2 regions of the Paenarthrobacter sp. 10L412 genome follow, and region 2 is predicted to be linked to the other one. Evidence: predicted binding sites of a transcription regulator. Region 2 holds the regulator's gene; the other holds the start of a gene.
What was found. The regulator LexA, encoded in region 2, represses DNA repair genes until DNA is damaged. The targets are predictions, from matches to a motif close to TCGAACANNTGTTCGA.
Positions count from the first base shown of each region.

Region 1: a site for LexA is predicted at 4,748-4,763, ahead of AC1DD7_RS20510 (DUF6504 family protein). Genes of this name have one in related genera too.

Region 1 covers NZ_JBFTJT010000016.1:105,808-116,961, forward strand. The annotation lists gene AC1DD7_RS20480 (FdhF/YdeP family oxidoreductase) at 1-1,412, shown strand, start outside; gene AC1DD7_RS20485 (mycoredoxin) at 1,454-1,711, opposite strand; gene AC1DD7_RS20490 (SOS response-associated peptidase) at 1,878-2,624, shown strand; gene AC1DD7_RS20495 (hypothetical protein) at 2,625-3,014, opposite strand; gene AC1DD7_RS20500 (TetR/AcrR family transcriptional regulator) at 3,060-3,599, opposite strand; gene AC1DD7_RS20505 (FAD-dependent monooxygenase) at 3,658-4,713, shown strand; gene AC1DD7_RS20510 (DUF6504 family protein) at 4,823-5,173, shown strand; gene AC1DD7_RS20515 (DNA polymerase III subunit alpha) at 5,177-8,710, shown strand; gene thrS (threonine--tRNA ligase) at 8,831-10,840, shown strand; gene AC1DD7_RS20525 (HIT family protein) at 10,859-11,154, shown strand, end outside.
Region 2 covers NZ_JBFTJT010000002.1:50,256-61,409, forward strand. The annotation lists gene AC1DD7_RS01990 (histidinol-phosphate transaminase) at 1-785, opposite strand, end outside; gene AC1DD7_RS01995 (LysM peptidoglycan-binding domain-containing protein) at 863-1,222, opposite strand; gene lexA (transcriptional repressor LexA) at 1,578-2,321, shown strand; gene AC1DD7_RS02005 (ATP-dependent DNA helicase) at 2,331-4,388, opposite strand; gene hflX (GTPase HflX) at 4,381-5,943, opposite strand; gene AC1DD7_RS02015 (class I SAM-dependent methyltransferase) at 6,438-7,052, shown strand; gene dapF (diaminopimelate epimerase) at 7,033-8,001, opposite strand; gene miaA (tRNA (adenosine(37)-N6)-dimethylallyltransferase MiaA) at 8,063-8,968, opposite strand; gene miaB (tRNA (N6-isopentenyl adenosine(37)-C2)-methylthiotransferase MiaB) at 8,989-10,587, opposite strand; gene AC1DD7_RS02035 (regulatory protein RecX) at 10,587-11,129, opposite strand; gene recA (recombinase RecA) at 11,119-11,154, opposite strand, start outside.

The DNA of each region.
Region 1 (11,154 bases), on a different contig from region 2:
TGGATGCTGAAAGCGCTGCGCCCGGTTCGGTGTTGGACCGCACGTTCATCGATGAGCACTGCCAGGGGTTTGTTGGATTCGCTGCTCACCTGGCAACTTTGCAGGAGCGGGACGTTCTTGCCGCCACAGGCCTGACCAGCGCAGAAATCGATGAACTCGCTGACAGGTACATCCACGCGGACAGGGTCATCATCACGTGGGCCATGGGACTGACCCAGCATAAGAAGGCAGTGCCCACCATCAAGGAGATCATTAATCTCCTTCTGCTCCGCGGCAACATTGGAAAACCGGGCGCTGGCCCTTCGCCAATCCGTGGACACAGCAATGTCCAGGGTGACCGGACCATGGGCATTTGGGAGAAGATGCCGCCGCGGTTCCTTGACGCCTTGCAGGATGAGTTTGGCTTTGAGCCGCCACGGAAGGCCGGTGTTGATTCGGTGGACAGTATTCGTGGAATGCGGGACGGCAGGATCAAGGTCCTCATCGCGCTGGGCGGGAACCTCGTGCATGCGATCTCGGACACCGCGGTTGCTGAGCAGGCTGTGCGTCGGACCAGGCTTTCAGTCCAGATTTCCACCAAACTGAATCGCTCACATGTTGTGGTTGGCGAGCAGGCCCTGATCCTTCCGACCCTTGGCCGGACCGAAATCGACAAGCAGGACGGGATTGAGCAGTTTGTCACCGTAGAGGACACTGTGTGCGCAGTGCACCGCTCCGCCGGGACGCTGGAACCCATCGCCCCGGACGTTCTCTCTGAAGTGGCGATCGTCAGCCGGCTGGCCGAGGCGGTTCTTGATCACAAGGTTCCGGTGGATTGGGCGGGTCTGAGGCGCAACTATGACAGCATCCGTGACCACATTTCCCATGTGGTGCTTGGATTTGATGACTTCAATACCCGCATCCGCGAGCGCGACGGTTTCGTGCTTCCGCATGGCCCGAGGGATTCGCGGACGTTCCCCACAGCAACGGGAAAGGCCATGTTTTCTGTCAATGAGCTGGAAACCATTGAAGTACCGCCGGGGAGACTGCTCCTTCAGACGGTGCGGTCCCATGACCAGTTCAATACGACCACGTACTCCATGAACGATCGTTACCGTGGCATCAAGAAGGGCCGCATGGTCTTGTTGGTGAACCCTGAGGATCTGGCGGGGTTGGGTTTCCAGGATGGCGCCTATGTGGATGTGCACAGCGAAGCCGACGACGGCGTTGACCGGGTGCTTCGACAGTTGCGTTTAGTGGCGTACCCCAGTGCCAGGGGCTGTGCGACTGCCTACTATCCGGAAGCGAATGTGTTGGTGCCGCTGGATTCGACAGCGGAAGGCAGCAATACGCCGGCGTCGAAGTCTGTAATTATTCGTCTTGAACCGGCTGCCGCCCCGATTTTCGAGGCGGCGGCCGGACAGCGGAAGTGAATGCCTTAGGCGACCGGGGTGCTTTAGGCGACCGGGTCTCTTTAGGCTGCGAGGCGGTTTTCTACTTCGGAAGCAGAAGGGTTGGTTGCTGCGGTTCCGTCCGGGAACAGGACGGTGGGGACGGTGCGGTTGCCTCCGTTGAGCTGCTCGACGAGTTCGGCCGTGCCATCTACTTCTTCGATGTTGATCTCGGTGTAGCCGATGCCCTTGGCGTCGAGCTGCTTCTTCAGGCGGTTGCAGTAGCCGCACCAGGTGGTCGAGAACATGGTGATGGTGCCGGAGTCGGGAGTGAAGTCCACAGAGCTCTCCTCAGTATTGGTCGTTTCCACGGGTGATTCGTTGGTATCAACCGTAACCCGCAGCCCAATAATTCCCGTGAGGCCGGGAATCGGGGTTACGTCACATTCCGGGCTGGTGTGTCCTTGGGCGACACGGCAGACTGTTCCCATGTGTGGACGTTATGTAATGGCCCGTGCCGTGGGCGATCTGCTGGCTGACTTTGATGCCGAACTTGAAAACGAGATCGCCCTCGAAAAATCGTGGAATGTAGCTCCAACGGATGCTGTTCCGATTGTGCTGGAAAGGCTCGTGGACGATGGTTTGAAGCGGCAGTTGCATGTTGCACGTTGGGGGCTGGTCCCCTCATGGGCGAAAGATCCCAAAGGCGGCGCTCGCCTGATCAATGCCCGCAGTGAGACTCTCCTGGAGAAGCCGTCGTTCCGAAAAGCTGCTGCGGCCAGGCGCTGCGCTGTTCCCGCAGATGGGTATTACGAGTGGAAGAAGGGCGAGGGAAAGTCCAAGCAGCCGTACTACGTGCATCCGGCGAATGGCGAGGGGCTGGTCTTCGCCGGCCTGTATGAGTGGTGGCGGGACCAATCGATGTCCAACGACGACCCCGACCGGTGGCTGTTGTCCATGTCCATCATCACCGCCGACACCCCGACGTCCGAATCGGCCCGCACCCGCCGCAGTGCCTCTGTCTTTGACGAGCTGACTGCTTTGCATGACCGGGTTCCCTTGCCCATGAGCAGGGAAACGATGGAGGCCTGGCTGGATCCACGCCAGGACGATGCGGCCGGTTTGGTGGACATGGTCCGCTCAAGGGCGCACGATGCCGCTGCTGACTGGACGCTCGACGCTGTGGGGCAAGCGGTCGGAAATGTCCGCAACAACTCACCGGAACTCATTGAACCGGTGGAGGGCCTTTTCTAGCTAGAGCGATTCCGTCACCGGGACGCCGGCTTGGAACTCGCGGCCGTCCGCCTCGCTGAAGGCCGTCATGACGTGGCCTTTGCTGAGCCCATGGATGGCGGACATCGGGAAGTTTCCGGTGATTACGTTCCCGGAGTGTTCCACGCCCTTGATGTCATAGTTTTCCTCGGCACTGAGTGAGTGGTTGAAGGAGTAGAACGAGATCGCTTCTCCATTCATGAACTCAATGCCGAGCCTGCGTTGGGAGGAATAGTCCTCGCTGGCAGCAACAAGGCCCACGACATAAGCGCCGGAGCCCGGTATGTTGCCTTCGATTTCGAATCTCGCAACGAGGTTGTCATCGGCGGCGGAGATACTGACCTGCTTCAGGAGTGCGTCATTGGTACTCATGCCACAATCCTGCTCTGTGGACCCGCCCGCGTCCACCCCTTTGCTTCATCCCTCCAAGAGTCGCCGGACGTTGGCTGCGACTGTGGTTTGGTCCATCGCCTGGCCGCGGCGTGCCGTCAGGAGGTGCATGGCCAACCCGTCGCCATAGTCCGATACGGCTTCTGCGCGGGCCCTTGGGTCAGGAATTCCCAGGGAATCGAGCATCTGTTCAAGAGCTGAAAGCATCCTCCGGTGCCCGGCGGCCACCACCTCGGGTTGGTCAAGGGCAAAGGTGAATCGTGCCCGGGTCAGTTCAGCGTGGTTTTGTACGAGCCCGAGCAGCGCTCCCGCGAGCTGTTCCGCCAAGGCAGCTACCGACGTCGGGAATTCGGACCCACCCTGCTGCTGCAGCAGGAGCGAGTCCCGTTCTTCAACGCGGTCGACGGCGGCAGCTACCAAAGCGGCACGGTTGCGGAAGTAATTGGAGGTCGTTCCGACGGCCACGCCGGCTTCGGCGTCAACGGCCCGGTGGGTGAGTCCCTTCAGGCCTTTGGCGGCCACCACGGCGAGGGCGGCGTCGGCAAGATCGGTTCGTCTGTCCGGCATGGCGAAAGTCTAGTCTTTAACCTCCCAATTACTACAAATGTAGTAGTACATTGGCACCATGAAAAAAGTGGATATCGTCGGTGGTGGCATAGCAGGCCTAGCCCTGGCAGGAACTCTTGATCCCAGTCAGTTCCACGTCACCGTGTACGAACAGCGGGCCGGCCTCCCGGCAGTAGGAACAACCCTGGCCATGTGGCCCGAAGCCCAGGAGGCACTGGCCTCATTGGGGATCCTTGGCGCCGTCCGGGAAAACAGCCCCATCATCAGGGGCGGCGCGCTCCGGAGCGCCACAGGGGTGCCGTGGTTAAGCGTGGAAGGGCAGAACCTTGTGGGTGTCGCCCGCCACACGCTCCTGCGCCTCCTCGACTCAGCCGTACCCCCAACAGTCCAACGACGCATCGAAAAGCTGGACGCGGTTCCAAGCGACGCCCACCTGATAGTGGCGGCAGACGGAGTGCACAGCATGGTGAGGCGCTCCGTGTGGGGCCAATCGCGTGCGGCCAAGCTGACGCCCTACCTCGCCGTTCGAGGCGTCATTGCCGCAGAGCCGGGAAGTGAAACCATAGGTGAGTACTGGGGGCGCGGGGACCTCTTTGGCATAGGCCCTTCAAGCGGCGGAACCAACTGGTATGCATCCTTCCGCTCCGGGATGGGGCCCGAGGGAATTGACGTCGGCGAAGCCCTTGCAATGGCGCGCCGCCGCTACGCCGGGCACTCGCAGGGTATCCAACATGTCCTGCAAGCAGCGGTGCCCGAAACATCATTGGCACAACGCATTTGGACCACCCCGCCGCTATGGCGTTATTCCCGGGGCAATGTGGTCCTCATCGGCGATGCGGCCCACGCCATGGCGCCCAACCTTGGGCGAGGCGCTTGTGAGTCGTTGATAGACGCCGTCACCTTGGGCAAGCTGGTCAACACCCTGCCCCTGGATCGGGCCCTCGATGCCTACAACCGTCAACGCGTGCTACGGACCCAGCAATACCGCATCGGTTCATCCCTGATGATGCGCGTGGCGCTCGCAGAAGGTGCGCAACCCCTGCGCGACAAGCTGCTCGACCTTGCTGCCAAACGAAAGTCCAAAGGGCCCGGAAGGAGCAAAACTTCCCAGTAGGTTTTGTCGGAGGGGCGACGTAAACTGGATATATTCGAACATACATTCGAACGATGATCTTACGATCATCACTGATCCAGGGTGATGCTCACAGGCAAGGAGTGTGGATATGGGGCTTTTCAGTGAGTCCGTGGACGTCATCTGCACGGATACAGGCCAGCCGCAGGAAATCCAGTGGAAAGGAACCCACTACCTCGTCACCAACGAACCCCTCAGATGGTATGAACGACGCCAATGGTGGGTAGAAGAAAGCCGGGCACCACTGGGAAGCGGCGCAGGCCTGGTGGATCACGAGATCTGGCGGGTCCAACTCCAGCGCCCGCAGGACGAAGGGCAAACCGGCAAAACCAAAACCATCACCCTTGACCTCGTCCGCCACCTCGCCAGCGGCCGCTGGCGGCTCCTGCGTATCCACGATGCCGCACCGGCCCAGGCAGTCGAACCAGACGAAGCCGCCTGAACCTTGAGCTTCACACACCTGCACGTCTCCACAGCCTTCAGCGCCCACTACGGCGTCTCCTGGCCAGACGAACTTGCCCAATCAGCCGCAGCAGACGGCGCAACAGCGCTCGCCTGTACTGACCGGGACGGCTTGTACGGCACCATCAAACACCTCAAAGCATGCATGGACGCCGGTATAGACCCCATCATCGGCGTGGACCTCGCCATATTCGACGACGACGGCGACCACCGCACCCAAGTAGCGGGCCGCGTCGTCGTACTCGCCCACGGCAACAACAACGGCGCCGGCTACCGCGCCCTCTGCCGACTCGTCTCAGACGCCCATGCCCGCACCTCCGGTAAAGCCGGGGGAGTAGTGCCCGTTGCCGTAACACGGGCAGAACTCGCATCACGCACACTGGACCCAAAAACCCTCAAACCCGTGCTAACCGTCCTCATAGGACCGGACTCCGATGTAGGCCACGCCATGGGAGGGCGGAAATATCTTCGCCCCCGGACACTCTTCAAACAATGGATCGACGCCATGCCTCCCGGAACAATCGTCGCCGAAGCCGTATCCCACCTCAGCGCCCCTGGAGAACCCCTCAGCACATCCCACGCTGTACGCATGCTCAAACTCGCCCTTGAATACAACATCCCCGCCATCCTCAGCAACGCCGTCCGCTACTGCGCCCAGGATGGCGCCCCCACCGCAGACGTCCTGGACTCTGCACGCACACTAAAATCCCTCCCCGAACTCTCATCGGCCCCACTGCTGCAACCAACGGGCCTGCTCCAACCAACCGGGCAGGGTTGGTTGAAAAACGCCCAACAAATGCTCCAACTCGGCAAGGAAATCATGGGCGCCGCAGGTCAAGGAGCAGCAGGGCTGAACAAGCTGCTCTCCAACACAGAAGCGCTCGCCGACAAATGCCGCATCGATCCCGTCCTGGACATGGGATGGAAAAAGCCCGTTGTTCCCGAAGCTTCCATCATCGGCATCGACCGTGACCCCATGGTGGAACTCACCCAACGATGCGAGGCAGGAATCACCCGGCGCTTCCCCGGCATCAACGGCGATGCGGAAATGCAGATGCGCTCGCGGTTGCAGCATGAGCTGGGGATCATCGACAAACTCGGCTTTGCCTCCTACTTCCTCACTGTTGCGGAAGTATCCAGAATGATCATCGAGATGGGCGTCCGGGTAGCTGCCAGAGGTTCCGGGGCTTCCAGCTTGGTCAACTATCTGATCGACATCAGCCAAGTGGATCCCATCCGCCATGACCTTATTTTTGAACGGTTCCTCTCGGGTCGCCGATCCACCCTTCCCGATATTGACATCGACGTCGAAAGCGCCGAAAGGCACAACGTCTACCGGAAGATCTTCGAGCGCTTCGGAGCCGAACGGGTGACCCTGATGAGCATGCAAAACGGTTACCGGGCCCGTGGTGCTGTCCGCGATGCCGGCATGGCCCTTGGCATGGACGACGGTGAAATCGGCGAAATTGCCAAGCAGTTGTGGCGCTTCTCCGCACGTAAATTCAGGGAGGCATTGGTTGAAAAACCTGAACTTCGTGAATTTGCCGGACGGGTGGAGGCTGGCCGTGAAGGGCCTGGGGGCATGGAGGAAAACCAGCAGTTGGACCTGCTGGTGGATCTCACTGAAAGGTTGGACCGCCTTCCCCGGCACATTTCCATGCACCCGTGCGGTGTGATCCTTGGCGATGCCACGCTCCTGGACAGAACCCCGGTACAGCCCAGCGGGTTGGGTCTGCCCATGAGCCAGTTCGACAAACACGACATGGATCCCATGGGCATGCTCAAACTGGATGTCCTGGGTGTGCGGATGCAAAGTGCCATGGCGTTTGCGGTGCGGGAGGTTATCCGCCTTCATCCGTCCAAAGCGGAGGTAGTGGCTGCTGGACACCATCCGGTGGAGGCGGGAGGCGCTGGTCCGGACTATATTGCCCAGGACGGCAGGATTGATCTCAATGCGGTGCCTTTCGACGACGAGCCCACCTATGAGTTGATCCGCAGTACCCACACCTTGGGCTGCTTCCAGATTGAATCCCCTGGCCAGCGTGAGCTGATTGGGAAGATGGCACCGCGGGAATTCAATGACCTCATCATCGATATTTCCTTGTTCCGCCCTGGCCCCATGAAGTCGGACATGGTCCGCCCGTTCCTTGAACACCGGCATGGGTTCGCACCCGAGGTCTACCCGCACCCGGACCTGAAGCCCGTTTTGCAGGAAACCCATGGCGTCACGGTTTTCCATGAGCAGATCCTGAAGACCTTCCATGTCATGACAGGGTGTGGTTTGGACCGGGCGGACGAGTTTCGTCGGGCCTTGGGTGACGAGCTCCACGAACCTGAAGTAGAGAGGTATTTCCGTCGGGAAGCGATCAAGGGATACTCCCCGGACGTCGTGGACAAAGTGTGGGGAACCCTCAAAGCCTTCGGCAGCTTTGGTTTCTGCAAAGCCCATGGTGCTGCTTTTGCTGTGCCCACCTATCAATCGGCGTGGCTGAAGGCACATCACCCTGAAGCGTTTCTTGCAGGGCTGTGGGAACACGATCCAGGGATGTACCCCAAACGGCTGCTGGTTGCTGAGGCCCGTCGCTTGGGTATTCCCATCCTGCCCTTGGATATCAATCGCAGCCAGGCTGAGTACAGGGTGGAAAGAATCCAGGAAGGCCAGGATTCCGGCAAGCTCGGCATTCGCTTGAGCCTGAACGGAATATATGGACTGTCGGGAGCGGAACTGAAGCGGATCGTGGCTGGTCAACCCTATGATTCCCTCGCGGACCTCCGAGCCAGGGCCAGGGTGAGCAAACCGAATATCAAGAGGCTTGCCCAACTCGGAGCCTTCGATGCCCTGCACCGGGATGCCGGCGGAACTGCAAACCGTGCCGATCTGGTGCAGCACTTGCAGGCCCTCCAGGGCAGTCCCTCCAAGAAGGCCAAGGACGTCATCGAAGGGCAATTATCCCTACCCCTTGGTGATGTGGAGCTGCGGAACCTTGCTGCTGGATTACCTGAGCCCAGCATGGTGGAGAACGTGCGGGCAGAGCTTGATCTCATGGCAGTGGATGTGAGCGAGCATCTTATGGAAAGCCATAGGCCATTGCTGGACAAGCTTGGCGTAACTACGGCGGATAAGCTCCTGGGTCTTCGCAACGGCACCGAGGTACTGGTTGCCGGTGTCCGGATCGCAACTCAGACACCTCCCATGCGTGGTGGGCGCCGGGTGGTGTTCATCAGCATCGACGACGGTACAGGCTGCGTGGATACTGTCTTCTTCCATGAAGCGCAGGAAGAATCGGGTCCGCTCCTGTTCGGTACCCGACTTTTGCTGATCCGCGGAACTACGCGAAGAACAGGTCCCAAGGGAATCAGCCTCAGTGCCAGCAAAGCCTGGGACCTTAGCCGCCCCGAAACTTTGCCGTTTGCCGAAGTCCTGCCACCCGGCGTCGGGCTTCCGCCTGAATTCACTCATTCAGGGCCCCTTGATGGTATCTCCAGGAACCTGGCCATCACGGGCCTCGGGAGCTGAATCGCGGCGTCGGCGCGCTGCTTTGGCCGCCTTCGTCGAAACAGATACGATTGACGATGGCTGGCTGTGGTCCCCGTACGCCACAAGCTATGAAGCCTTCACTATGAATAGGAGACACCCGTGTCAGATGCCCAACAGATCACCCTCATCGTCGATGGCGAAGAGACCAAGGTGACGGAAGGGACTACCGGCGCGGAACTCTTCTTCGAGCGCCGCGACGTCGTAGTTGCCCGTGTCAATGGTGTGCTGAAGGACCTTGACCAGGTTCTCACCGAGGGTGCAGACGTCGAAGGTGTCACCATTGAATCTCCTGACGGACTCAACGTTCTCCGTCACTCCACCGCGCACGTTATGGCCCAGGCCGTCCAGCAGCTGCGGCCTGATGCCAAGCTTGGCATCGGTCCTTACATAACTGACGGCTTCTACTTCGACTTCGACGTCGCCGAGCCGTTCACCCCGGAAGACCTGCGCCAGCTGGAAAAGATGATGCAGAAGATCATCAACCAGAACCAGAAGTTCGTTCGCCGCGTTGTCACTGAAGAAGAAGCCCGCGAAGCCATGGCTGGCGAACCCTACAAGCTGGAGCTGTTGGGCAAGAAGAACGACGCCGCCGACGCCGGAGAAGGCGTGAACGTTGAAGTCGGTGCGGGCGACATCACTATTTACGACAATGTGGACCGCAAGAGCGGCGAAAGCGTCTGGTGCGACCTCTGCCGCGGACCGCACCTGCCCAACACGAAGATCATCTCCAACGCGTTCGCGCTGACGCGCTCATCCTCCGCATACTGGCTGGGCAACCAGAACAACCAGCAGCTTCAGCGAATCTACGGCACCGCATGGCCCACCAAGGAAGCCCTCAAGGCTTACCAGGAACGCATCGCTGAGGCAGAACGCCGCGATCACCGGAAGCTGGGTGTGGAGCTGGATCTGTTCTCGTTCCCGGACGAACTCGGATCGGGCCTTCCTGTGTTCCACCCCAAGGGCGGCATCATCCGCAAGGCCATGGAGGACTACTCCCGTCAGCGCCACGTGGACGCTGGCTATGAGTTTGTTTACACCCCGCACATCACCAAGGGACACCTTTACGAGGTCTCCGGCCACCTTGACTGGTACAAGGACGGCATGTTCCCCGCGATGCAGGTGGATGCCGAGCTCAACGAAGACGGCACTGTGCGCAAGCCCGCGCAGGATTATTACCTGAAGCCGATGAACTGCCCCATGCACAACCTGATCTTCCGCTCACGTGGCCGGTCCTACCGCGAACTGCCCTTGCGCCTGTTCGAATTCGGCTCGGTGTACCGGTACGAGAAATCCGGTGTTGTGCACGGACTGACCCGTGTCCGTGGAATGACACAGGACGACGCCCACATCTACTGCACCCGCGAGCAGATGAAGGACGAACTCACTACAACACTGAACTTCGTTCTTGGCCTTCTCAAGGACTACGGCCTGGATGATTTCTACCTCGAGCTCTCCACCAAGAACGAGGAAAAGTTCGTAGGTGACGACGCCGCCTGGGAGGAAGCCACCCGCACACTCGCCGAGGTTGCGGAGGCCTCCGGGCTGGATCTGGTACCGGACCCGGGTGGAGCAGCATTCTATGGGCCGAAGATCTCCGTTCAGGCAAAGGACGCCCTCGGCAGGACCTGGCAGATGTCCACGATTCAGTTGGACTTCAACCTGCCTGAACGCTTCGAGCTGGAGTACCAGGCAGCCGATGGAACACGCCAGCGTCCCGTCATGATTCACCGCGCACTCTTCGGTTCGGTGGAGCGGTTCATGGGCGTTCTCACCGAGCACTACGCCGGCGCCTTCCCCGCATGGCTGTCTCCCGTCCAAGTGGTGGGCATCCCTGTGGCCGAGGCATTCAACGACTACATGTTCGACGTCGTCGGCCAGTTGAAAGCCGCGGGAATCCGTGCCGAGGTGGACATTTCTTCAGACCGTTTCCCGAAGAAGATCCGCACGGCCAGCAAGGACAAGGTCCCGTTCGTCCTGATCGCCGGCGGTGAGGACGCCGAGGCAGGTGCTGTCTCGTTCCGCTTCCGTGATGGCAGCCAGGATAACGGCGTGCCCGTGGCAGAGGCGGTCCGCAGAATCGTGGACGCCGTCAAGAACCGCGAAAGCTGACGGAACGGACAATAGACGGTGCAGGAGAACACAGGCGCGGCAGCTGACCTTCCGGGCGACGCCGAAGTAACCGATGACTTCGGCTTGGCAGGTGTTCCGGACGCTTTTCAGCGCCTGTGGACTCCCCACCGCATGGCCTACATCAAAGGCGGACAGGACCAGTTCAAGAACAAGGACGACTGCCCGTTCTGTGTGGGACCCACCCGTAGCGATGAGGAGTCCCTCATCGTCTATCGGGGGAGGACCTGCTACGTGGTGCTCAACCTTTTCCCGTACAACCCAGGCCACTTGCTGATCTGCCCCTACCGCCATGT
Region 2 (11,154 bases):
GAGAGGTGGTACGGCAGCCGAACGAGCCTGATGGCATCGGTAACTTCAGGTGCGGCAGCCATGTAGCCCAGGCGCGCACCTGCCAGGGCAAAGGCCTTGCTCATGGTGCGCGAGACGATCAAACGCTCCCGCCCGGGAAGCAGCGTCAGCGCACTCGGCGTGTTGTCGTGCGCGAACTCGTGGTAGGCCTCGTCCACGATGACGATGGCTTGGCTGGCCTCGCCGGCTTCGTACACGGCTTCGACCACGTCCAAGCCCAGTCCCGTTCCTGTGGGGTTGTTCGGAGAGCACAAGAACACGATATTTGCGCCAGTCTCCTTCACCTGGGCAGCAGCAGAAGCGGCATCCAGGCCATAGTCATCAGCCCGCACTCCACGGACGTACTCGGTGTCCGTGCCACTGGCAAGCAGCGGGTACATGGAATATGTGGGAGGGAAGCCCAGCGCCTTGCGCCCTGGACCTCCGAAGGCCTGCAGAATCTGCTGCAGGACCTCGTTGGAGCCGTTGGCTGCCCAGATATTCTCCGCGGAAAGCCCGTGTCCGAGGTAATCGGCGAGGGATTCACGAAGTTCGGTGAACTCGCGGTCAGGGTATCGGTTCAAGCCTGTGGCCGCGGCCGCAACAGCCTCGGTAATGGCCGCTTGCACATCGGCCGGCACGCCATGGGTGTTCTCGTTGACGTTGAGCAAAATGGGGACATCAAGCTGCGGTGCGCCGTAGGGGCTCAGTCCACGCAGGTTGGTCCGGAGGGGAAGTCGGTCAAGTCGCTCAAGCTGGTCACTCACCAAGACAGTTTAAGGTGCCGGTGCGACTGCAGAGTAACTGTGACGCCAGGGACGGTGACCCATAGCACCCTGGCCGCTCAATTGGCGGGAACGAACAGCTGCTGGCCAGGCTGGATGCGTCCCCCGCGGAGATCGTTCAACTGGATGATTTCTGCAATGACATCACGAGGGTCCCGCTCCGGCGCGGCCGCACCGGCGATGCCCCACAGGGACTGCCCGGGCTGGACAGTCACCGTAACGGCCACCGGCGGCCGCAGCTGGCCTTGGGAATCAGAAGCTTTGGCCGGGGAGTTGATGAAGCCGGCAAGGCTCAGCAGCGCGGCAAGGAGCAGCATGGTGGGAATTCCGAAGAAGACGATCCTGCCGCGTTGGGTTAGCCGGAGACGCGCAGGAGCCGGAGTGTTGCGGAATTCATGGAACGTTGAGATTGCGGACATGAGCTGAGCCCTTCTGAGCGATTGCCTGCATCGGATGCCCGTTGCCGGCTGCCAATTCCTTGTGCTCGTTGTACCCGGCCCGGATGTTCGAACACTTTCTTCGAACATCCGAACTGCGTTCAACTTTTATAGAACACATATTCGAACCTTGCTATGACATTTTTAGCACTTATCAACGAACGGTGTCGAGACTCGCTAGAACGAATGTTTGATAAACGCCTGTGCCTGGCCTAGGTTTGAGTGAAGAAACAGGCACTGTTTCAGTGGAACAGGAGGGTCTGACATTTTTTCAGATCCAACATCCCCGGGCGCACTTCAGACCGTGACCGGGCGGAACGGAAGGGCAATGGCGAACATGGCAGCGAAAGCCACCGGCGGCGGGGCACCCCTGCGGAGCCAGCAGCCTCAAAAGAGTCCCAAAAGCCTGACTGTCCGGCAGAAGAAAATCCTGGAAACCATCCAGCGCTCTGTCAATGACAACGGGTATCCGCCCAGCATGCGCGAGATTGGCGACACCGTTGGTCTCGCGAGCCTCTCCAGCGTCACGCACCAGCTCTCCCAGTTGGAGAAGCTCGGCTACTTGCGCAGAGATCCCAAGCGCCCCCGCGCCATGGAAGTACTCATGCCTTTGACCCTTGACGGCGGCACAATTCCCGGAGTTGAAGCAGCTACTACACTGCGCAGCGCAGGTGGACTTGCCGTGACGGAATTGGCCAGCGCCAGCGACACCGCGATGGTGCCCTTGGTAGGACGCATCGCAGCCGGTGGGCCCATCCTGGCCGACCAGACTATTGAGGACGTCTTGCCCCTGCCCCGGCAACTGGTGGGCCACGGCGAACTGTTCATGCTGAAGGTCGCTGGGGACTCAATGATCGATGCCGCAATTTGTGACGGTGACTGGGTGGTTGTCCGCCGCCAGAATGACGCCATCAACGGTGACATCGTGGCAGCACTCCTGGATGACGAAGCCACAGTAAAAACCTTCCGCCAGCGGGACGGCCACACCTGGCTGCTCCCCCAGAACACGCAGTACGAGCCGATACTTGGAGACCAAGCCACCATTATGGGCAAGGTCGTCTCGGTCCTGCGCTCCCTCTAGGGCGTTCGCCTACGTTTTCTTTGCGCCCAAGCGTTCCAGGACGCCGCGCACCACGTTGCGGTCCGTCGTTGCCCAAAATGGCGGCAAAGCGGCACGCAGGAACCCGCCGTACCGTTCGGTGGAAAGCCGTGAGTCCAGGACAGCGACCACGCCTTTGTCGCCGGTGGAGCGAATAAGGCGTCCTGCTCCCTGTGCAAGACGAATTGCCGCGTGGGTAGCTGACACCGCCATGAACCCGTTGCCCCCGGACTGTGCAACGGCTCGCGAGCGTGCGGTCATCAGCGGGTCATCGGGCCTCGGGAACGGAATGCGGTCAATCACCACAAGGCGGCATGAACCGCCAGGGACGTCCACGCCCTGCCACAGGGACATGGTGCCGAAGAGGCAGGTGTCCGGTTCATCGGCAAACTGCTTCACCAGTGCTGCCATAGTGGATTCCCCCTGGCAGAGGATGTCCACATCCAGCCGTGGCCGCATCGCGTCTGCGGCTTCCTCGGCCGCCCGACGTGAGGAGAACAGGCACAGGGCTCCCCCACCGGATGCACGGATGAGGTCTTCAAGCTCATCCAGTGCCTCGGGAGAAGTGCCCCTGCCGGGCTTGGGCAGGTGCTTGGCCACGTAAAGGACACCCTGCTTCGGATAATCAAAAGGCGATCCGACGTCCAACCCGGTCCAGCTGGGCGCACCATCTCCAATGAGGCCCAGGCCACCTGCTGCGGGCTCAAAGGCGGATCCAATAGCCAGCGTGGCAGAAGTAAGCACCACTGTGTGCCCCGCGAAAAGGCCTTCCCGCAGCCGGCCAGCAACGCTAAGCGGGGCGATGTTGATCAGTGCGGGCGCGGTCTCGTCCGGGTGCGAGTACCCCTGCTGGGGATCGAAGGTGCTGTTCCTGGAGAACCACACCACTTCACGGTTCTCCTTGGCTGCGAGCATCCGCTCGCACAGTTCCAGAATGAGCATGAGCCGTGAGCGCGCAAGCTGCCTGCCGCCGTCGACCGCGTTTGAAGAGTCAGTCTTCGAGTCAGACAGTGCGGCGCGTGTGGCATCGCGCAGTTGGTCCAGGCAGTCCAGTTGTTCGTCGTTGAGCCCATTGGGCAGCAGACCGTTGGGGACTCCGGCAATGGCCATGTCCAGTCGATCGGCTGCCGCGTTCAGGGCGTCTACGGTAATAGCAGTGTGTTTGCGCGCGCTCGAAGCGGCAGCATGCACCATTGCCACGGACAGCTGACCTGTAACGGCCCCCGTGACCCGGTCCTGCAGCTCATGCGCTTCGTCAACCACCACGACGTCGTACTCGGGCAGGACAGCAAGTCCTTCGAAGGCACTGACGGCCAGCATGGCATGGTTGGTCACCACGACGTCGGCCTCAGCCGCTCTGGCCCGTGCCTGCTCGCTGAAGCACTCCTCGGCAAGGGGGCATTTTTGCGCTCCCAGGCACTCCATGGACGTCACGGAGACCTGCCTCCAGGCGCGGTCGGTAACGCCCGGCATCAGTTCATCGCGGTCGCCTGTGGCCGTCTTTTCGGCCCATTCACGGAGCCGGACCACTTCCTTACCCAATTGCGACGACGGGCCGCCAACCGCCGCTGCGAAATGCGGCACGCTGGTGTCCTCACCCAGGGAAAAAAGTTGGCCCTCGGACGGCTCTTCGCTGGGGAAGCCGCCCTCCAGCTTTTGCAGGCAAACATAATTTGCCCGGCCCTTGACGAGTGCCACGTTCACGGGACGCTCAAGGGCCGGGCTTATGGTCTCCAACAGCCGGGGCAGGTCCCTGCCCACAATCTGTGTTTGCAGGGCCAAGGTAGCGGTGGACACGAGCGTGGGTTTGTCGCTGTCCATGGAATGTGCGATTAACGGAATCAGGTAAGCCAAAGACTTACCCGTTCCCGTTCCCGCCTGGACCAGCAAATGTTCACCGGACTCGATGGCCCTGGTGACTTGCCTTGCCATCTCGTGCTGGCCTGAACGGCTTTGACCGCCCATCCCGGCAACAGCTTTGTCCAACAGCTCGAGGGTGAACTTCTCCCCCACTGACTCGACGACGTCCGCCGCCACCTTCTCAACCATTGCTGACGAATGACTCCAGCTCGGCGGCCAATCCTTCACGAACCATGGCCACCACGCGGGTTCCGTTTTCCTCGTGCTCGAGGCTCAGGATTTCCGAATCGGAGTTGTGCAGCTTGTTGACCATGTCGCCGCGGTCATACGGGATCAGCACCTCGAGGCGGACTCCCGGCCGGGGAATGGACCGGCTGACCTCTTCCAGGAGTTCAGGAATGCCCTGGCCCGTGCGGGTGGAAACCACGGCGTGCCGCGGCTCCTTCTGCTTCAGGCGTTCCACGACGAAAGGATCCGCTACGTCCACCTTGTTCAGGACGATGATTTCCGGGACCTTGCGGGCGTCGACCTCGGTGAAGACAGCACGCACTGCCGCGATTTGCCCTTCCGGGTCCGGGTGGGAGGCATCCACGACATGCAGGATCAAGTCTGCGTCCGCTACTTCCTCCAGGGTGGAGCGGAAGGCTTCCACCAGCTGCGTAGGCAGCGAGCGGACGAATCCAACGGTGTCAGCCAACGTGTAGCCGATGCCATCCGGCGTCTGTGCCTTCCTGACAGTCGGGTCCAGGGTGGCGAACAGGGCGTTTTCCACCAGCACTCCAGCATCGGTCAGACGGTTCAGGAGGGAGGACTTTCCAGCGTTGGTGTAGCCGGCGATGGCAACCGAAGGTACGGCATTACGACGGCGGTTGGCCCGCTTGGTCTCGCGCGCCGGCTTCATGGCAGCAATCTCCCGGCGGAGCTTGGCCATGCGTGTCCGGATCCTGCGGCGATCGAGTTCGATCTTTGTTTCACCGGGACCACGGGAACCCATCCCGGCACCGGCTCCACCCACCTGGCCACCGGCCTGGCGGGACATGGAGTCACCCCAACCACGAAGCCTGGGGAGCAGGTACTCGAGCTGTGCGAGCTCAACCTGTGCCTTACCTTCACGGCTCTTTGCATGCTGGGCGAAGATATCCAGGATCAGCGTGGTCCTGTCCACCACCTTGACCTTGACGATGTCCTCAAGTCCGCGTCGCTGCGAGGGGGAAAGCTCGGTGTCGACCACCACGGTATCGGCTCCCGTGGCGGCCACGATGTCCTTGAGTTCCTGGGCCTTGCCCGACCCAAGGAACGTTCCGGGATCCGGCTTCGTGCGGCGCTGAACCAGGCCGTCAAGGACCTCGGATCCGGCAGTTTCTGCCAGTGCTGCGAGTTCGCGGAGCGAATTCTCGGCGTCAGCCAAAGTACCTTCTGTCCACAGGCCAGCCAGGACAACGCGCTCCAGACGCAGCTGCCGGTATTCAACCTCGGTGACGTCTTCGAGTTCGGTGGAAAGGCCCGCGGTACGGCGGAGGGCACGGCGCTCGGCCAGGTCTTCCTGGTCGCCGTCGTAAATGCTGTGTTCGTGGTCAAGCGTGGAGATCGCTTGTGCCCTGCCGAAAACGCCTTTGGCATCATTGTCATCGGATGCCTGTGCGGGTACATCCTTGGAAAGAATCCGGTCGATGACGGCCTGGATTTGTTCAGGACTCATGTCCTGGGCGTCGGAATCGGATCCGGAGTGCTTCTGGGTGGTCATGGTCTCCTTAGACTGTTCGGCATATCCAGAATAGTGCTGTTTGGTGTCCAATGGGACGGTATTCGCGGTGGGCTGACGAGCTTCGGCCATATAGGGCCTCCTGTGGTGCTTGAATCGAGCGGGTTGGTCCGCGGGAGGTCCTGTCCTGCAGGAGAATTCATCGCCAAACCATAAGCCAGGAGCTAACAGCAGATGGCTGGGCCACTGCTTTCGCGACAGCTGGGGTGGGACATGTTCTACTGAGCAACCGCGATCAACCAACAATGGGAGGTGCGGAGTCTGCCGGACGGAACCTGCGGGCGGAATGGCCATGCGCTGGGCTGGTACGCCAAGCGGGCCTGCATCGCGGGCAGGTGCCTTGCCGACGTGTTTGGTCGGCTCGGGCTGATTACTCAAAGATCAAGAACATGCCTTCAACATTAGCAGCACTGTCAAACCGTCCCTGCGAGAGGGCAGTTTCCCAAGCCGCCGATAGCCAACTAATCTGGCAAATTATGGAGTCTGCACACTATTTCAGCGCCCAACCGGCCGGTCCCTTCACCCGCAAGCCCCTCACTGTGGAACTCGCTGGAGCTACCCGCCATGTGCAGACCTCGTCGGGCATCTTCAGCCCCGACGGTGTGGACAAGGGCACCAAGGTACTTTTGGCCGAGGTTCCACCGCCTTCGCCCCGGGGCAACCTGCTGGATATCGGGTGCGGTTGGGGTCCCGTTGCCCTCACCATGGGGCTCATGGCGCCCCTGGCACAGGTCTACGCCGTGGACGTCAACGAGCGCTGCATCGCCCTGACCAATGAGAACGCAGTTGCCCTGGGCTTGAACAACGTGAAGGCCAGCCTCCCGCAAGAGGTAGACCCCGGCGTCGAATTCGATACGATCTGGTCCAACCCGCCGATCCGCATCGGCAAGGACGAACTACACTCGCTGCTCCTGACGTGGCTGCCCCGGCTGGCACCCGGCGGCAACGCGTGGATGGTGGTTCAGAAGAACCTGGGCTCAGACTCCCTCCAACGCTGGCTGGCCAACGAACTGGACAAGTCCTTCACAGTCTCCCGCGAGAGCACTTCGAAGTCCTTCAGGATCCTTCGGGTCAGGAAAGCGTCCCACTAGCCACAATGACTGCAGGGCCGCTGAGCTCAACGTGTTCGCGGCCATCCTCCCCCGGGAAGAACTTGACATCCACCACGCCACCGGGAACGTTGACGTGCCAAGAGTTGGGGGCGCTGCTGCCAGCCCAATGACGGATCGCGACGGCGGCGGCACAAGCCCCGGTGCCACACGATTGGGTTTCGCCGACTCCGCGCTCGTGGACGCGCATGGTGATGGTTCCCACGCCGTCGTGAACCAGCGGCTCTGCGGGCACTACAAACTCGACATTGGTGCCATTGGCAGGCTTGGGATCCACTGCCGGCGCAGTGAACAACTTCGTGGCGGAGAGCTCGCTAAGCTCCGCAAGCGCTACCACCGTGTGCGGATTCCCCATGCTGACTGAGAGTCCGGGCCGGGCCACCTCCAGACCGTCGGCGCTGACCAGGGCATCCATGGCTTTGCTTTGTGCTTCTGCAGGGAAAATGAATTCCCAAGGGCCCATATCCACGGCATAGCCGTCCGCCGTGCGCACAATCTTCTTAATGCCGCCGCGTGTTCCGATGGTCAAGGACTGACCCGGCCCGAGCTCAACCAAGCCTTGGGAGATCAGGAAGTGCACGAAGACGCGGACGCCGTTGCCGCACATCTCGGACAGTGACCCGTCGCCGTTACGGTAGTCCATGAACCATTCCGCCGAGTCGTCCTGTTCAAGCAGGACGCGGCCTTCGGGCAAATACCGGGATGGGACAGCCCGGATAAGGCCATCACCGCCTATACCCCGATGCCTGTCGCACAGCTGTGCTACTTGCTCGGGAGAGATCTCGTGGACATCACCGGGATCAGCAATCAGGACGAAATCATTGCCCGTTCCATGGCCCTTGGAAAACGCCAAACCGGAAAGGCTGGCATTGGGCACGGGGGCGCCGGCAGCGGCGGACTGCTGGGCGGGAACTGCGGCGGTTTGATCCATGGGACTAGGCTACCCGCCGGGCAGGTTCGGCCAGAAATTGCTGTATGGAGTGCCAGCCTGGCTAGGCCAGCGCCACTGCTTTGGACACGAGCTCCGGATCCTGCCAATCGAGCCAGGCGATGCGGGGATCGGCCCGAAACCAGGTCAATTGTCGCCGGGCGAACTGCCTCGTGGCCACAATGGTTTCCTCGGCTGCCTCCGGGACGCTGGCTTCGGCGTCGAGCACTCTAAGGAACTGCGCATATCCCAGGGCACGCGAGGCTGTCTTGCCGCGCCGCAGCCCAGCCGCATCAAGCCGTTCCACTTCCTGCAGCAACCCCGCATCCACCATCCTGTGTACGCGTTTCGCCAGCCGCTCCCTCAGAACTTCCCGGTCCACAGACAGGCCAATCTGTATGGCTGGCTGGAAGTACTCGCGTTGCGGCATGAACGAGCTGAACGGGCGTCCCGTCATTCCATAGACCTCCAGGGCCCTGATCACCCGCCGGGCATCCCCCAGACGGCCTGCCGAGATGGGATCCACCTTTTCAAGCCGGGCCCGCAACGGTGCCAGACCGAAAGTTTCCCATTCATCCTCAATCCGTTTTCGCAAGTCGGGATCCGTGCCGGGGAACTCCAGTACATCCAGGGCAGCCCGCACATAGAGGCCAGAGCCTCCCACCATGATGGCGCGCTTGCCCCGGGCGTGGACGTCATCAATGACGGCGCGGCATTCCGCCTGGAAGTCCGCCACGCTGGCTTCCTCCGTGACGTCTTTTGTGTCCAGCAGATGGTGTGGCACACCCTTGCGCTCGTCCACAGTGATCTTGGCCGTACCGATGTCCATGCCCCGATAGAACTGCAGGGCGTCAGCGTTGATGACCTCGCCATTGAGCGCAAGGGCCAGCTCGACGCCCAGGTCCGATTTACCGGAACCGGTGGGGCCGACGACGGCGATTACCGGCGGCGCGGCATGGGAAGGAGCCATTCGATCTCGAATAATCGGCGTCAGGCGCCGCGGACAGGCAGCGACGGCATGCCCAAAGACACGCCCTTCTTGCCCGGGGCCGCACCCGCACTGGGAACACCGCAGGAATCTGCCTGCGAACGATCCCAGGCGTCACCCGCCCTCGACCGGCGCAACATGTAATCGTCCAGGCCGGCAGGATCGGCAACCAGGTGGAATGCAGCGGCTTCGGTAATGGTCACAGTGACAAAGTCACCGGGACGGGGGGTTTCCGCACCATCAGGCACTGAGAAATGAACGAGTCGCTGGTCCTTGGACCGGCCAGACAACCGGTGGGTTTCCTCTGCTTTGCGGCCGGACTGCGCTGTCACCAGAATTTCCACACGGCGACCCAGCTGCTTGGCGTTCTCCTCCGCCGCGATACGGTCCTGAAGGGCGGTCAGCCGTTCAAAACGCTCCTGGACCACCACTTTGGGAAGTTGCTCCGGGAGCTCGGCAGCAGGCGTACCAGGCCGTTTGGAGTACTGGAAGGTGAAGGCTGAGGCAAACCGCGATTTCTCCACGACGTCAAGCGTCGCTTGAAAATCCTCCTCGGTTTCTCCGGGGAAGCCAACAATGATGTCCGTAGTGATGGCCGCGTTCGGGATCCGCTCACGCACCTTGTCCAGGATGCCAAGGAACTTGCTGGAGCGGTACGAGCGCCGCATATCCTTGAGGACCTTGTCCGAGCCCGATTGAAGGGGCATGTGCAACTGGGGCATCACGTTGGGTGTCTCGGCCATCGCATCGATGACGTCGTCCGTAAACGCGGCAGGGTGCGGGCTGGTGAAGCGTACGCGTTCAAGGCCTTCGATGTCCCCACAGGCACGGAGAAGCTTTGAGAAGGCCAAGCGGTCACCGAACTCAACGCCGTAGGAGTTCACGTTCTGGCCCAACAAAGTAACTTCCACGGCGCCGTCGTCCACCAAGGCCTGAATTTCAGCCAGGATTTCTCCGGGACGCCGGTCCTTCTCCTTGCCACGGAGCGATGGCACGATGCAGAACGTGCAGGTGTTGTTGCAACCTACAGAAATCGAAACCCAGCCGGAATAGACGGAGTCGCGCCTGGTGGGAAGGGTGGAGGGGAAGACGTCCAGCGATTCCAGGATTTCGAGTTGGGCCTCGTTGTTGTGCCGCGCCCGCTTCAGCAATGCCGGCAGTGCTCCTACGTTGTGGGTGCCAAACACAGCGTCAACCCAAGGAGCCTTCTTGACGATGGTTTCCCGGTCCTTCTGGGCGAGGCAGCCGCCAACGGCGATCTGCATGCCAGGGTTGGCTGCCTTGACCTGCCGAAGCTGGCCAAGGTTCCCATAGAGCTTGTTGTCTGCATTTTCCCGAACAGCGCATGTGTTGAACACCACGATGTCCGCGACCTCACCCTCCGCGGGCACGTAGCCGGCGTCCTCAAGGAGGCCGGCCATACGTTCGGAATCGTGGACGTTCATCTGGCAGCCGAAAGTCCGGACCTGATACGTCCTCGGTTCAAACGGGGCCGGTTCAAACGGGGCAGAGGCATCCGTCACTTGGGCATCAGCATTGGTTGCCAATGCTACGGCCGAAGGCGTGGTTTCTGCTGAGGGGGAAGGAATGGTCAAACTCACTACTCAAGGGTACCGGCTTGGGCAAGTACCTCACCGACGATCCGGAAGGCCATTGAAGGGGCATAGCCCTTCCGTGCCAGCATGGATGCCAGCCTGCGGGTGTACTTGTCACGTTCTGCACGATCGGATAGATCCACGCCTGGCCTCAGTTTGCGCTCAACAAGCTCACGGGCGGCGATTTCCTCATCTTCATCGCTGAGCTGTGAGAGTGCTTCCTCGGCATCATCGAGCTCGATACCTTTCTCCGTCAGCTCACGGCGTATGGCACCTTTGGCCAGTTTTCTGCTTTGGGAGCGGCTGCGTACCCACATTCTGGCAAACTCAGCGTCATCAATGAGCTGGACTTCCTCGAACCGGTCCAGCACAGCCTCAGCAACGTCCAGAGGGACATTCCGCTCCGCCAGCTTGCGGGACAGCTGCAGCCGACTCCGTGGCGCCATCGTCAATTGCCGCAGGACGATGGCGCGGGCCACGGATTCGGGATCAGGCTCAGGATCGCCGGATACGGAGGAGTCCGGGTCCGGCCCGGTTCTAGCCGTCAACGGCCTTCAGCTTCGGGGAATCAGC